One region of the Arsenophonus apicola genome, then DNA from elsewhere that is predicted to be linked to it. Evidence: predicted binding sites of a transcription regulator. Region 1 holds the regulator's gene; each other region holds the start of a gene.
The links. The regulator PurR, encoded in region 1, represses purine synthesis genes. The targets are predictions, from matches to a motif close to CANGCAAACGTTTGCNTG.
Positions count from the first base shown of each region.

Region 2: a site for PurR is predicted at 1,357-1,374, ahead of LDL57_RS13270 (NCS2 family permease). Genes of this name have one in related genera too.
Region 3: a site for PurR is predicted at 1,448-1,465, ahead of purH (bifunctional phosphoribosylaminoimidazolecarboxamide formyltransferase/IMP cyclohydrolase). Genes of this name have one in related genera too.
Region 4: a site for PurR is predicted at 1,506-1,523, ahead of purL (phosphoribosylformylglycinamidine synthase). Genes of this name have one in related genera too.

Region 1 covers NZ_CP084222.1:1,831,874-1,835,183, reverse strand. The annotation lists gene punC (purine nucleoside transporter PunC) at 1-261, opposite strand, end outside; partial or broken gene punR (DNA-binding transcriptional activator PunR) at 382-1,285, shown strand; gene purR (HTH-type transcriptional repressor PurR) at 1,305-2,330, opposite strand; gene cydH (cytochrome bd-I oxidase subunit CydH) at 2,597-2,680, shown strand; gene argS (arginine--tRNA ligase) at 2,797-3,310, opposite strand, start outside.
Region 2 covers NZ_CP084222.1:2,796,065-2,799,374, forward strand. The annotation lists gene LDL57_RS13270 (NCS2 family permease) at 1-1,314, opposite strand, end outside; gene LDL57_RS13275 (ArnT family glycosyltransferase) at 1,872-3,310, shown strand, end outside.
Region 3 covers NZ_CP084222.1:3,077,707-3,081,016, reverse strand. The annotation lists gene purH (bifunctional phosphoribosylaminoimidazolecarboxamide formyltransferase/IMP cyclohydrolase) at 1-1,319, opposite strand, end outside; rRNA gene LDL57_RS14640 (16S ribosomal RNA) at 1,961-3,310, shown strand, end outside.
Region 4 covers NZ_CP084222.1:987,808-991,117, reverse strand. The annotation lists gene purL (phosphoribosylformylglycinamidine synthase) at 1-1,419, opposite strand, end outside; gene mltF (membrane-bound lytic murein transglycosylase MltF) at 1,685-3,136, shown strand; gene tadA (tRNA adenosine(34) deaminase TadA) at 3,216-3,310, opposite strand, start outside.

The sequences.
Region 1 (3,310 bases):
AAATAGCGCTAGTCCAATTAATAAAACGGGTTTTCTGCCAATACGATCGGAAAGCGGCCCCCAACTAAGTTGAGCGAAGGCAAAACCACATAAAAATAGACTAAGACTTGCGCTGATGGTATTTGCTGAGGTATTAAGTTGTTGTTGCATAATACTAAAAGCAGGTAAGTACATATCAATGGCCAAAAAACCGAGCATACTTAAGCCAGCAAGATAAAGCATAAAGCCAAAATTGTGTTGATTGGGGTTATTTTTATTCATATTGGTATCAATAAATTAAATAATATCAAATATCGCTTTTTATTGTATAAGAGATGAATTTTTGTTGTGAAGCGTTATTATTTGCATATTGTTATCAAATATTTTGACAGGTTAAAGGCTATGTGGTCAGAGTACTCCCTTGAAGTAATTGATGCCGTTGAAAGAACGGGCAGTTTTAGTGCCGCTGCCGCAGAGTTACATAGAGTTCCCTCTGCGGTAAGTTATACCGTAAAACAATTGGAAGAGTGGCTGGCTGTTGCTTTGTTTGAACGGCGTTATCGTGATGTTGTACTTACCGATGCCGGTAAATTTTTCGTTAAAAATGCGCGCAATATTATCAAGACCATGCGTGATACACGCCATCAATGTCAACAGATTGCCAATGGTTGGCATGGACAATTTAGTATTGCTATTGATCGTAGTTAAACCAGAAAGAATATTGCAATTAATATTAGATTTTTATCGCCACTTTTCTGATATTGAACTTTTTATTCAGCAGGAAGTTTATAATGGGGTATGGGAGGCGTTGGTCGATGGGCGAGTAGATATTGCTATTGGTGCAACGCGCGCGTCGCCAATTGGCGATAGATATAGTTTTCGTGATATGGGCTTTATGCCCTGGTCATGTGTTGTCAGCATAAATCATCCTTTAGCACAAATAAGCGGTCTAATTAACGATCAACAATTACGTCATTATCCAAGTTTATGTTTAGAAGATACCTCTCGTTACTTGCCAAAGCGAGAAACTTGGGCATTAGATAACAAAAAACGGCTTATTGTGCCAGATTGGGAAAGTGGTCTGGCTTGCTTAAAAAATGGATTATGTTTAGGATTTGCGCCTAAACATCGGGTAGAGCAACTTTGCCGCATAAATGAATTAAAAACATTGCAAATTAAGCAACCCTTACCTGATAGTCCATGTTGTGTTATATGGAATGAAGAAAAGCGTTCTCCAACCTTGAGTTGGTTACTGGATTACTTAGGTAATAGTGAAACGCTCAATGCCGAGTGGCTGACTAATTGATAATGTTCAAATCTAGTGATTATCTGCGGTAATCAATAAACGGACCATCGACAACTGAACGACGTTCAATAAGCTCAGGATGTATTTCAATAGTTTGTGCATCTTTGCGTTTATTAATAATGCGATCAAGCAGCATAGTAAAAGCCATTTGGCCTAAACGTTCTTTGGGTTGATGAATGGTGGTTAACGCTGGTGTAAAAAAACGCGCATTGCGCACATTGTCATAGCCAATAATAGAGATATCATGGGGAACACGAATGCCTAATTCATTTGCTGCACAGATAGCCCCCATCGCCATAATATCACCGCCACAAAAAATGGCGCTCGGTCTTTGTTGGTGATTTAAAATTTGTTTCATCGCATCGTAGCCAGAAGATGGCTCGAAATCACCCTCGACAATCCATTTATCATGTGGTTGGATGTTAGCTTCCTTCATAGCATTGAGAAAACCTTGCCGCCTACCACTGCCGGTATTGCGTTTTAAAGGTCCAGAGATGATCCCTAAATCACGATGCCCGCGTTCAATCAGATAGCGTCCGGCAAGATAACCACCATAAACCGCATTATCAATAATGACATCGGTAAAATCACCATGTGCTTGCCCCCAATCCATCACTACCATTGGAATATTACGGTATTCTTCTAACATTCCGAGTAGTTGTTTTGGATATTCTGAACACATTACCAGTAAACCATCAACCCGTTTTTGCGCTAACATTTGTAAATAGGCTTGTTGTTTATTCAGATTATTATGTGAGTTGCACAGGATCAATGTATACCCTTGGCTATAACAGTTGTTTTCTACTGACTCGATGACTTCTGCAAAATAAGGGGCTTCATTAGTTGTGGCCAGTAACCCAATGGATTTAGTATGGTTAACTTTCAAACTACGAGCGACGGCACTAGGAGAATAATTAAGTGTTTTAATGGCTGCCCAAACAATCGTTTTTGTCTTTTTGGCGACAAAACGGGTGTTATTAATTACATGAGATACGGTGGTAGTCGAAACACCCGCTAACTTTGCCACATCCTTAATTGTTGCCATGATTAAAAAGACTCCTGAACCATTCTCAATTCTATTACTATTATTTAAAAACGACTATTATTGAACTATAAAAATAACCATTTGATAATTAAGTTATCAGTAAACTGTCCATTTTGTCTGATTTGTCATAAAAACAAAAGTGTTAATCAATATTTCCTCGATGATATAATAGAAAATAGTTTTTATTGTTGTATGATGTTATGACATTTAATGATTTTTCATTCGCTAATTTATGAATAAAGCAGTGAGAATAGTGAGGTGAGGTTATGGATACTGATTTTAAGTATGGTTTATGTACTGCGATTGTTGCATTGTTAATGATTGTATCATTTGTTTCTTTTATTTTCTGACTATTAGGTTGGCTTAACTGTCTGCTCGGATCGTTACAACGATAATGGTTTTTGGCTTAACCAGTATAATGTAATCAGCAGGCTGCGCTATTGGCAGCCTATCGGTTAGTTGAGAATTACATTCTTTCTACCGTTTCAATGCCTAATGTGTCTAAACCAATTTTTAAGGTTTTTTGCGTCAGGAACGCCAGTTTTAATCGGCTTTCTTTTAAAGCGTTATTTTCTGCATTCAAAATTGGGCAATGCTCATAAAAACTTGAAAATAAACCAGCCAGATCAAATAAGTAAGCACACATAATATGTGGTAAACCTTCGCGCGCAACGGTTAGTATTGTCTCTTCAAATTGTAATAAACGCGTCGCTAGAGCTTGCTCATACTCATTAGCTAACATCACCGGCGCGGTTAGCGTTGCGGGATTAATATTAGCCCGTTTAAAAATCGAGGCCACTCGGGTATAGGCATATTGCATATAAGGCGCGGTATTACCCTCAAAAGCTAACATATTGTCCCAGTCAAAAATATAATCAGTCGTACGATTTTTCGATAGATCGGCATATTTTACTGCCCCAATACCAACCGCCTGAATAATTGATTGTAACTCCTCTTCTGGCATAGCTGGATTTTTTTGC
Region 2 (3,310 bases), 960 kb from region 1:
TAAGATTATTGCGATTAGAACGGTACCCATATTTAATTTACGCCACTCTCCGGCGCAGAAACGGCCAATCACTAAGCCAGCAAAGCCAATCATGATACCAGTGACAATATTACAGGTTAAGACAATGAATACTGCACAAAGTAAACCGGCAATAGCATCAATAAAGTCATTAAAATCCAGTTGGGCAACATTACTCAACATTAACAAACCGACGTACATCAATGCTGGAGCTGTCGCATATGACGGCACTAAATAAGATAAGGGCGATAAAAATAAAATTAACAAAAATAGCAAGCCAACCACTACTGCAGTTAATCCGGTTTTGCCACCCGCAGCGGTGCCCGCTGCCGATTCAATATAAACTGCTGCGGGTGAAGCGCCAATGACACCAGCAAAAATACTACTCACTGAATCGGCGGTTAACGCCTTACCTCCATCAATAATTTGACCATTTTTGTCCAATAGATCAGCTTGACCGGCTACGGCACGGATCGTCCCTGTGGCATCAAAGATAGCGGTCATAACTAAGGCAAATAAACTCGGTAAAACGAATGGCTGTAACGCACCAACAATATCCATACTAAACAACAACGATAAACCGTCTTCACCCAGGGTTGGCAATTTAAAGAAACCTTGGTATTTCACTTGCGGATCAAAAATCAAGCCAATAATAGAAATCGCAATGATCACCATTAATACCCCACCCGGCGTTTTTCTTTTTTCCAAACCAAAAATAACGGCCAAGCCAATCAACGACATGAGGACAGGAAAAGAGGTAAATTGTCCAAGCGCAACTGGCAAACCGGCCTGCTCATTTTTTACCACCAACCCAATACCATTGGCGGCTATCAATAGCAAAAACAGCCCGATACCAATTCCTGTACCTTGAGCAATCCCCTTTGGCATACTGTGTAGAATAAAACTACGTACACCCGTAATGGAAATAAAAGTAAATAAGCATCCCATCAAAAAAACAGCGCCTAAAGCGACAGGAATGCTCACCTGCTGACTAAGTACCAGACTAAAGGCGGTAAATGCAGTTAATGAAATAGCACAACCGATGGCCATCGGTAAATTAGCCCATAATCCCATCAATAATGAACCAAATCCTGCTACCAGGCAGGTGGCAATAAAAATCGCCGTGGGTGGAAAACCAGCCTGGCCTAGCATACCTGGTACCACAATAACCGAGTAGACCATGGCTAAAAATGTGGTGAGACCTGCAATAATCTCGCGACGAATTGTCGAGCCTCGTTGCTGTATTTTAAAAAAATGATTTAGTTTGCAACTCGAAGGCGTTTGTCTAACAGACATGTTGATCCTCTGTTTAGAAATTGATGGTAACTTTCAACTATAGAAGAAAACGATTGCGTCAAAAAATAAACCATTTCAATTATACGCAATCGTTTGGCATCATAAAAAGAAAAAAGAAATTTTTAAAGGCGCAATTATCTGGTGATCCTAAGGAAATAATCAAGTATTTTTCACTATAAAAACAATTATCGCTATTTTATTTTTATGAAAAACAAAGCAATTTTTTATTTATTTTTTTACGATATGGCGCCTAAAAGTAGCGCCCTATTACTGGATAAAATAATGATATTATTTTGCCAGGCAAATAAATTTACCAATAAACTGACTAGGTTCGTCTTATAATTTCTTTCAAATATTAATTAAATGTAAAATGTTTATTTTTATTTCCTACCAGAGTAAGCGCTGGTACTTTTAAATCAACAATGTTATTAACATTTATGCTAATATGATTTATCGATGATTATTATATTATGTAAACCGTTTGAGTATGCTATAAACATAAGTCATGGCAGAGTTTGATGACAACGATATTTATTTTAATTAACTAATTTTATTTCATGGCAATAATAAATAATGACTCTTTATCTAAAACAGATATAAAAACGCTATTCGGTTTCTTACTGTTTCTGTTGATTTACCTGCTACCAGGTATCTTTGGACATAACCCGTGGAAACAAGATGAAAATTATAGTTTTGGTATCATACAAACTATGTATGAAACAGGTAATTGGCTGATACCAACTAACGCCGGCCAACCTTTCATGGAAAAACCCCCGCTCTATTATTGGGTTGCAACCATTGCTGTTCATCTTTTTTCCTCTTGGTTACCGATGCATGACGCAGCCAGAACTGCCTCGCTATTTTTTTCTGCTGTAAGTCTATCCTTTTTTATTTTTTTAGCCCGCCGTTTTTTCTCTGCTGACAGCTTCTCTGATCATCGCATCTGGATAGCACTAGCCCTATTCGCATCGGCGCCGGGTATATTACGTCATAGCCACGATATGTTTACCGATACCGCATTGATCGCTGGCACTATTATTGGATTATATGGCTTATTAGGCCTCATTAAACAGGGAAAAAATCTCTTTTCCACCTTTTGGTTAACAGTCGGTACCATCATTACTATGTTATCAAAGGGAGTTTTTATCCCCGGCTTAATTTGGATCTGTTTAATTCTGGCCCCAATTTGTTTAAAAAGTTGTCGTAATAAACGCTATTACTGCCTGGCAATTATTGCTGGTCTGCTATCTTTAAGTTTAATTTTACCCTGGCCAATTTTACTTTTTCGTGATAGCCCTGAGCTGTTTAAAGTTTGGTTTTGGGATAATAATATTGGTCGTTTTTTGGGTTTTTCAGTTGAACATTTAGGCGCAAAAGCCAAAGCCTTCCGTATTCCTGAAGCAATACTTCTTTTCGCCTTACCATCAGGTATCTTAGCTTTTATTTTTATCTTGAAACAACCAATAAAAAATCTAACGGATAATAGGTTTTTTTTACCCACCTGCTTTGTATTATTAGGCGTTATCTTATTACAAATTTCAGCCTCTGGCCGTGCGTTATATCTATTACCTTTTATTGCCCCGATGGCATTATTGGCAACCCACTGTTTTTGTCGTTTACCCTCACTAATATATAAAATTGGTTATTACTTTAGTCTAATTTTGTTTTCCCTAATCATTGCGTTGATATGGATTGGCTATGGGTTATCTTTCTCCACTGAACACCACCAATTACTAGCAATCTTTCGTCAATGGTTGCCTAGTGGTTATCAGCCTCATTTTTCTTGGTTAGCCTTTTTATTTGCCTTAGCGATCACCTTAATCTGGTTGGTTAAAAAACGTTTCCTGGCCGACCAATTGGCTTTAAAAGCCGCCCAAATATGGTGTCTGGGATTAACAGTTATCTGGGGATTAATCTTCTCACTCTTTATTGGCTGGATAGATTATGCTAAAGGTTATCAGAATGTGTTTGCAGATCTAAAACAGCATATTGCCAG
Region 3 (3,310 bases), 1.2 Mb from region 1:
GTCATATTATTTTTGGCATAAACAATAGCATTGGATTTTACAAATTTGGCCACTTGCCAACAAAACAGCGCATTTTCTATCTCTTGTTCGCTTGGCTGACGCTTAGAAACAACACGCAAATCAGCTTTGGTAATTAAGCCTAGATCGCGATCTTGCACTAATAAACCGCCATTTACGCGTTTGAAATCTAAACTCGCAACTGCAAAATGCCATTGGCCACATGCCAGAACACGCACATTCGGCTTACTTGCAAGTATTGCTAGGGCAGCGTCACTGACAGTGGGGGCAATAATGACTTCAACAAATTGGCGCTCAAAAATTGTTTTAGCCGTATTTGCATCTAATTCACGATTAAATGCAATAATACCACCAAATGCTGAGGTAGGATCAGTTTTGAAAGCATGATCATAAGCGGTACAGATATCGTTACTGATTGCAACGCCGCAAGGATTAGCGTGTTTGACAATGACACATGCAGGTTTGGAAAAACTTTTTACGCACTCCAAGGCTGCATCAGTGTCAGCAATATTATTATAAGAAAGCGACTTACCTTGTAGCTGTCTTGCTGTAGAGACAGAGGCTTTGACTCTATTTTCTTCGATATAAAAAGCAGCAGCTTGATGACTATTTTCGCCGTAACGCATATCCTGCTGCTTAATAAAATTTAGGTTTAATGTACGAGGAAATTTACCTGAAGGCTGGTTCTCTGGGCCATAATAAGAAGGTACTAACTTACCAAAATAGTTAGCAATCATTCCATCATAAGCTGCGGTATGTTCAAAAGCTTTAACTGCCAAGTCAAAGCGAAACCTGTCAGTTAGCGAGTTTTGATGATTATCCATCTCTTGAATGATTTTGGGATAATCCAGACTATTAACTACAATAGCAACATCTTTATGATTTTTTGCGGCAGAACGGATCATGGCAGGTCCGCCAATATCAATGTTCTCAATAGCATTATCCAGCGTACAATCTGGCTTGGCAACAGTTTCAGCAAAAGGGTAAAGATTAACAACAACCATATCAATTGGCCTAATATGATGTTGTTGCATTATTTCATCATCTTGCCCGCGCCGGCCAAGAATACCGCCATGTACTTTTGGGTGAAGTGTCTTGACGCGGCCAGCCATCATTTCAGGCCATCCTGTATAATCAGAAACCTCTATAACCGTTAACCCGGCCGCTAGCAATAATTTAGCTGTACCGCCAGTAGAGATAAGTTCAACCTTACGTTGAGATAGAGCTTTGGCAAATTCAACAATACCTTCTTTGTCAGAAACACTCAGTAGAGCACGCTGAATAGGGCGGAGTTGTGACATGAAATAGATCCCTTGGAATAATAAAATGTTTTAACACATCGATTAAATTTTATGGCTATTTGCAATTACAAATGATATTCAAAAATAACAGATTTCAATTAAATATTTTTTGTTTCAAACGCAATTGTAACGCAAACGTTTGCGTATTTCGCTAAATTTTTATCATTTTATTTTTGTGGATAACTCTGTTAATAATTCGGTATAATATAACGCTTTGCTGTTTAATTAATCAATTGAACAAAATTATGCAAAATAAGCTTGCTAGCAATTTAAAACTCCCTATAATGCGCCCCCACTGAGTCAGGATAGAACGAATCAATTAAAGAGGATTTTATCGACTTAGGGTAAAGAAAAGTAGAAATAACTACTTGACTTTACAGGTGAAAAGCGTAATATACGCCACCTCGCGACCTGGGTCGCACGCTCTTTAACAATTAATCAGACAATCTGTGTGGGCACTCGCAAGACATCATCAAAAACTATTTGAAGATTAAGTCTTGAAGAGTGACAAAACAGTTAATTCATATATGAACTAATAAGCAGTAACGTGATTTTGGGCCACAGCGAAGGCGTTAAAACGTCGACAAAGCGGCAAAAAGAAGCGTTACGGCCAGTAAAACATTCTTTGAGCATCAAACTTTTAATTGAAGAGTTTGATCATGGCTCAGATTGAACGCTGGCGGCAGGCCTAACACATGCAAGTCGAGCGGCAGCGGGAGAAAGCTTGCTTTCTTGCCGGCGAGCGGCGGACGGGTGAGTAAGGTATGGGGATCTGGCCGAAGGCGGGGGATAACCACTGGAAACGGTGGCTAATACCGCATAATCTCTAAGGAGCAAAGTGGGGGACCATTAGGCCTCACACCTTCGGATGAACCCATATGAGATTAGCTAGTAGGTGGGGTAAAGGCTCACCTAGGCGACGATCTCTAGCTGGTCTGAGAGGATGATCAGCCACACTGGGACTGAGACACGGCCCAGACTCCTACGGGAGGCAGCAGTGGGGAATATTGCACAATGGGCGCAAGCCTGATGCAGCCATGCCGCGTGTATGAAGAAGGCCTTCGGGTTGTAAAGTACTTTCAGTCGTGAGGAAGGTGTTAAGGTTAATATTCTTAGCAATTGACGTTAGCGACAGAAGAAGCACCGGCTAACTCCGTGCCAGCAGCCGCGGTAATACGGAGGGTGCGAGCGTTAATCGGAATTACTGGGCGTAAAGGGCACGCAGGCGGTTAATTAAGTTGGATGTGAAATCCCGGGCTTAACCTGGGAATGGCATTCAAGACTGGTTAGCTAGAGTCTTGTAGAGGGGGTAGAATTCCATGTGTAGCGGTGAAATGCGTAGAGATGTGGAGGAATACCGGTGGCGAAGGCGGCCCCTGGACAGAGACTGACGCTCATGTGCGAAAGCGTGGGAGCAAACAGGATTAGATACCCTGGTAGTCCACGCTGTAAACGATGTCGATTTGGAGGTTGTGGTCATGAACTGTGGCCTCCGGAGCTAACGCGTTAAATCGACCGCCTGGGGAGTACGGCCGCAAGGTTAAAACTCAAATGAATTGACGGGGGCCCGCACAAGCGGTGGAGCATGTGGTTTAATTCGATGCAACGCGAAGAACCTTACCTACTCTTGACATCCAGCGAAGCCTTTAGAGATAGAGGCGTGCCTTCGGGAGCGCTGAGACAGGTGCTGCATGGCTGTCGTCAGCTCGTGTTGTGAAATGTTGGGTTAAGTCCCGCAACGAGCGCAACCCTTATCCTTTGTTGCCAGCGATACGGTCGGGAACTCAAAGGAGACTGCCGGTGATAAACCGGAGGAAGGTGGGGATGACGTCAAGTCATCATGGCCCTTACGAGTAGGGCTACACACGTGCTACAATGGCGTATACAGAGAGAGGCGAGCCTGCGAGGGGAAGCGGAACTCAGAAAGTACGTCGAAGTCCGGATTGGAGTCTGCAACTCGACTCCATGAAGTCGGAATCGCTAGTAATCGC
Region 4 (3,310 bases), 840 kb from region 1:
ATCACGTTGTACCGAGGCGAAATCAAGATCAATATCAGACTGCCCGGAAGTCATCGATGAAGCTGCGCCGCCTCCCAGTCCAATATTCATTGACGGGCCGCCTAATACAATTAATTTAGCGCCAACGGGTATATTCCCTTTTTGAATATGTTCTGCCCGAATATTACCTATACCACCCGCTAACATAATCGGTTTGTGGTAGCCACGTAATTCTGCTCCATTATGACTATCCACTTGTTGTTCATAAGTACGAAAATAACCTAACAAAGCGGGTCGCCCAAATTCATTATTAAAAGCGGCGCCCCCTAATGGCCCATCAAGCATAATATCCAGCGCACTAACAATACGTTGCGGTTTGCCAAAATTTTGTTCCCAAGGTTGTTTAAAGCCTGGAATACGTAAGTTAGAAACTGCAAATCCAACCAAGCCTGCTTTAGGCTTTGCACCACGTCCAGTTGCACCTTCATCGCGTATTTCTCCACCCGAACCGGTTGCAGCTCCTGGCCAAGGAGAAATGGCAGTCGGGTGGTTGTGCGTCTCTACTTTCATCAAAATATGCGCATTTTCATGATGATAATCATACTTACCGGTTACTGGATCAGGAAAAAAACGCCCGATATTCGATCCTTCCATTACGGCAGCGTTATCTTTATATGCCGATAAAATATAATCAGGGGTTTGTTGATAAGTATTTTTTATCATGCTAAACAAAGAATTAGGTTGAGATTTACCATCAATAACCCAACTGGCATTAAAAATTTTATGCCGACAATGTTCTGAATTAGCTTGTGCAAACATATAGAGCTCAACATCCGTTGGATCCCGGCCTAATGCTTGAAAGGCATGCATTAAATAATCAATCTCATCTGTGGCTAACGCTAACCCTAATTCAGTATTTGCCAATTCCAGTGCACGACGACCATTTTTTAATATTTCTATCGTTACCATCGGCGCCGGCTTATGGTGCATAAAGAGGGATTTTACCTGTTCAAAAGAAGTCCAAACAGCTTCAACCATACGATCATGCAAAATGACAGATAAATCATCCAATTGTGATATATCCAATGGCGCAGAACAAATAATATAATAAGCAATGCCACGCTCAAGCCGGATCACCTGCTGTAATCCACAGTTATGAGCAATATCCGTTGCCTTTGAAGACCAAGGTGAAATAGTGCCTGGCCGTGGAGTAACTAAGAGTAACTGGCCCTTAGGCTGTTGCTCAGTTAATGAAGGGCCATAATGGAGCAATTGACTCAGTTTTTGTCGATCTTCCTGATTTAATGGCGCACCAAGTTCAGCAAAGTGTACATATTCAGCATAAATGTCAATAACCGGCAGTTGTTGTTGTTGGCATAAAGAAAGAAGCTTAGTAATGCGAAATGTCGATAAAGCGGGTGAGCCACGCAGAAGTTCCATAGTAATAGATTCTCTTAACTTATAAAGCTGGCCTGAAGATAAGTATCAGGAAAACTGGCTGACTATTATAAAGCATCATGAGCCGTTACGAAACCGTTTGCGTGAACATTTATCACTCACTGGGAAATGTTAAAGATATGTAAAATAGATTAAATTACGTTGCAAATCCTTTTTTTGTTAAGCAAAATGTCGGGCTCTTAAAAAATTGACCATAATTTGGTCATTTTAATTAAGATAATATGTTTAACTAACGAGATATAACCATTTGATTAATATTAGAATTAATTATCTTGTTATCGTTATCGTCTCTATAATTTCTGTTGGTGTCATTGCACTTAATATTGAGTGGCCCAACCAGCAGCAAGACCAGGTGAAGAGAATTATTTCTCGTGGTGAACTACGTGTAAGTACCATTAATTCACCACTTATGTCCTTTAACGATAAGCAAGAAGCAAGCGGATTTGATTACGAACTGACTAAACGCTTTGCCGATTACCTTGGCGTAAAGCTACGTATCAATGTACGTTCAAATATCAATCAACTTTTTAATGATCTTGAAAACGGTAATAGTGACTTCATTACTGCAGGACTTCTTTACAATGAGAAGCGCCTCGATAAAGCACAGCCGGGCCCTGCCTACTATACCGTTTCACAACAACTGATTTATCGTAAAGGGATAAATCGTCCACGATCCTTGAATGATGTAAAAGGCAAGTTTGTCGTTGCCATTGATTCAGTACACGCTAGTACATTGCAACGGTTGAAGCAAAAATATCCTAATCTTCAATGGGAAGAAACCAGTCATTATAATGCGACTGAGTTATTACAACTGCTAGCCGAAGGGAAAATTGATTATACTATAGAAAACTCTATTGTCGTCGCCATGCAGCAACGTATTCATCCAAACATTGCGGTAGCTTTTAATGTTAGCGACGATCATAGCCTTAATTGGTATATGAAACGTTCAAAAGATAATAGTCTAAATGCAGCAATGTTAGACTTCTTCAATAAAAGCAAAGAAGAAGAACTTTTAACACGCCTAGATGAAAAATATTTTGGCCATGTAGCTAGCTTTGATTATTTTGATACGCTTACTTTTATTACTGCGATTAATAAAACTTTGCCAACCTATAAACATCTGTTTAAAAAATATGCAGAAAATATGGATTGGCGTCTACTCGCAGCAATTTCCTGGCAGGAATCACACTGGGATCCACTTGCCACATCACCAACTGGGGTTCGTGGTTTGATGATGCTAACGGTTCCTACTGCACAAACTATGGGTGTGTCAGATAGGCTGGATCCAGAGGAAAGTATTAAAGGTGGCGCCGCTTATTTACAATACCTAATTTCACGCTTACCAACCACTATTGCGCCTGATGATCGCATTTGGTTTGCATTATCAGCTTATAATATGGGGTTGGGACATATGCTTGATGCCAGGAAACTGACACGCATGCAAGGCGGTGATCCAGACAGTTGGTTAGATGTAAAAGCCAGACTTCCCTTACTTAGCAAGAAAAAATATTTTGCTAAATTAACTTACGGTTATGCGCGTGGTTATGAAGCCTATCGCTATGTGGAAAATATTCGCCGTTATCACCAGAGCTTGGTGGGTTACCTACAGAATAAGGAAATGAATCAAAATATGCAGCTTGCTGCCAGGGATCCTCTTTTATTCTCTAGAACCAGTAGCAAAAAAGAGAGTAGTGATTAATTTAGCCAAAAATCACTAAATAGTATTAGCCTCTATTTCTGCCTAAGTAGCCTCACTAAGCTACTTAGGCAGATTTAATTTAGCAACGTGGCGCTTTCTTGGCCAACTTTTTTTCTGCTCGCCGCTGTTTAAAAAAACAACTTAACATCTCCGAACATTCATCGGCCAAAATCC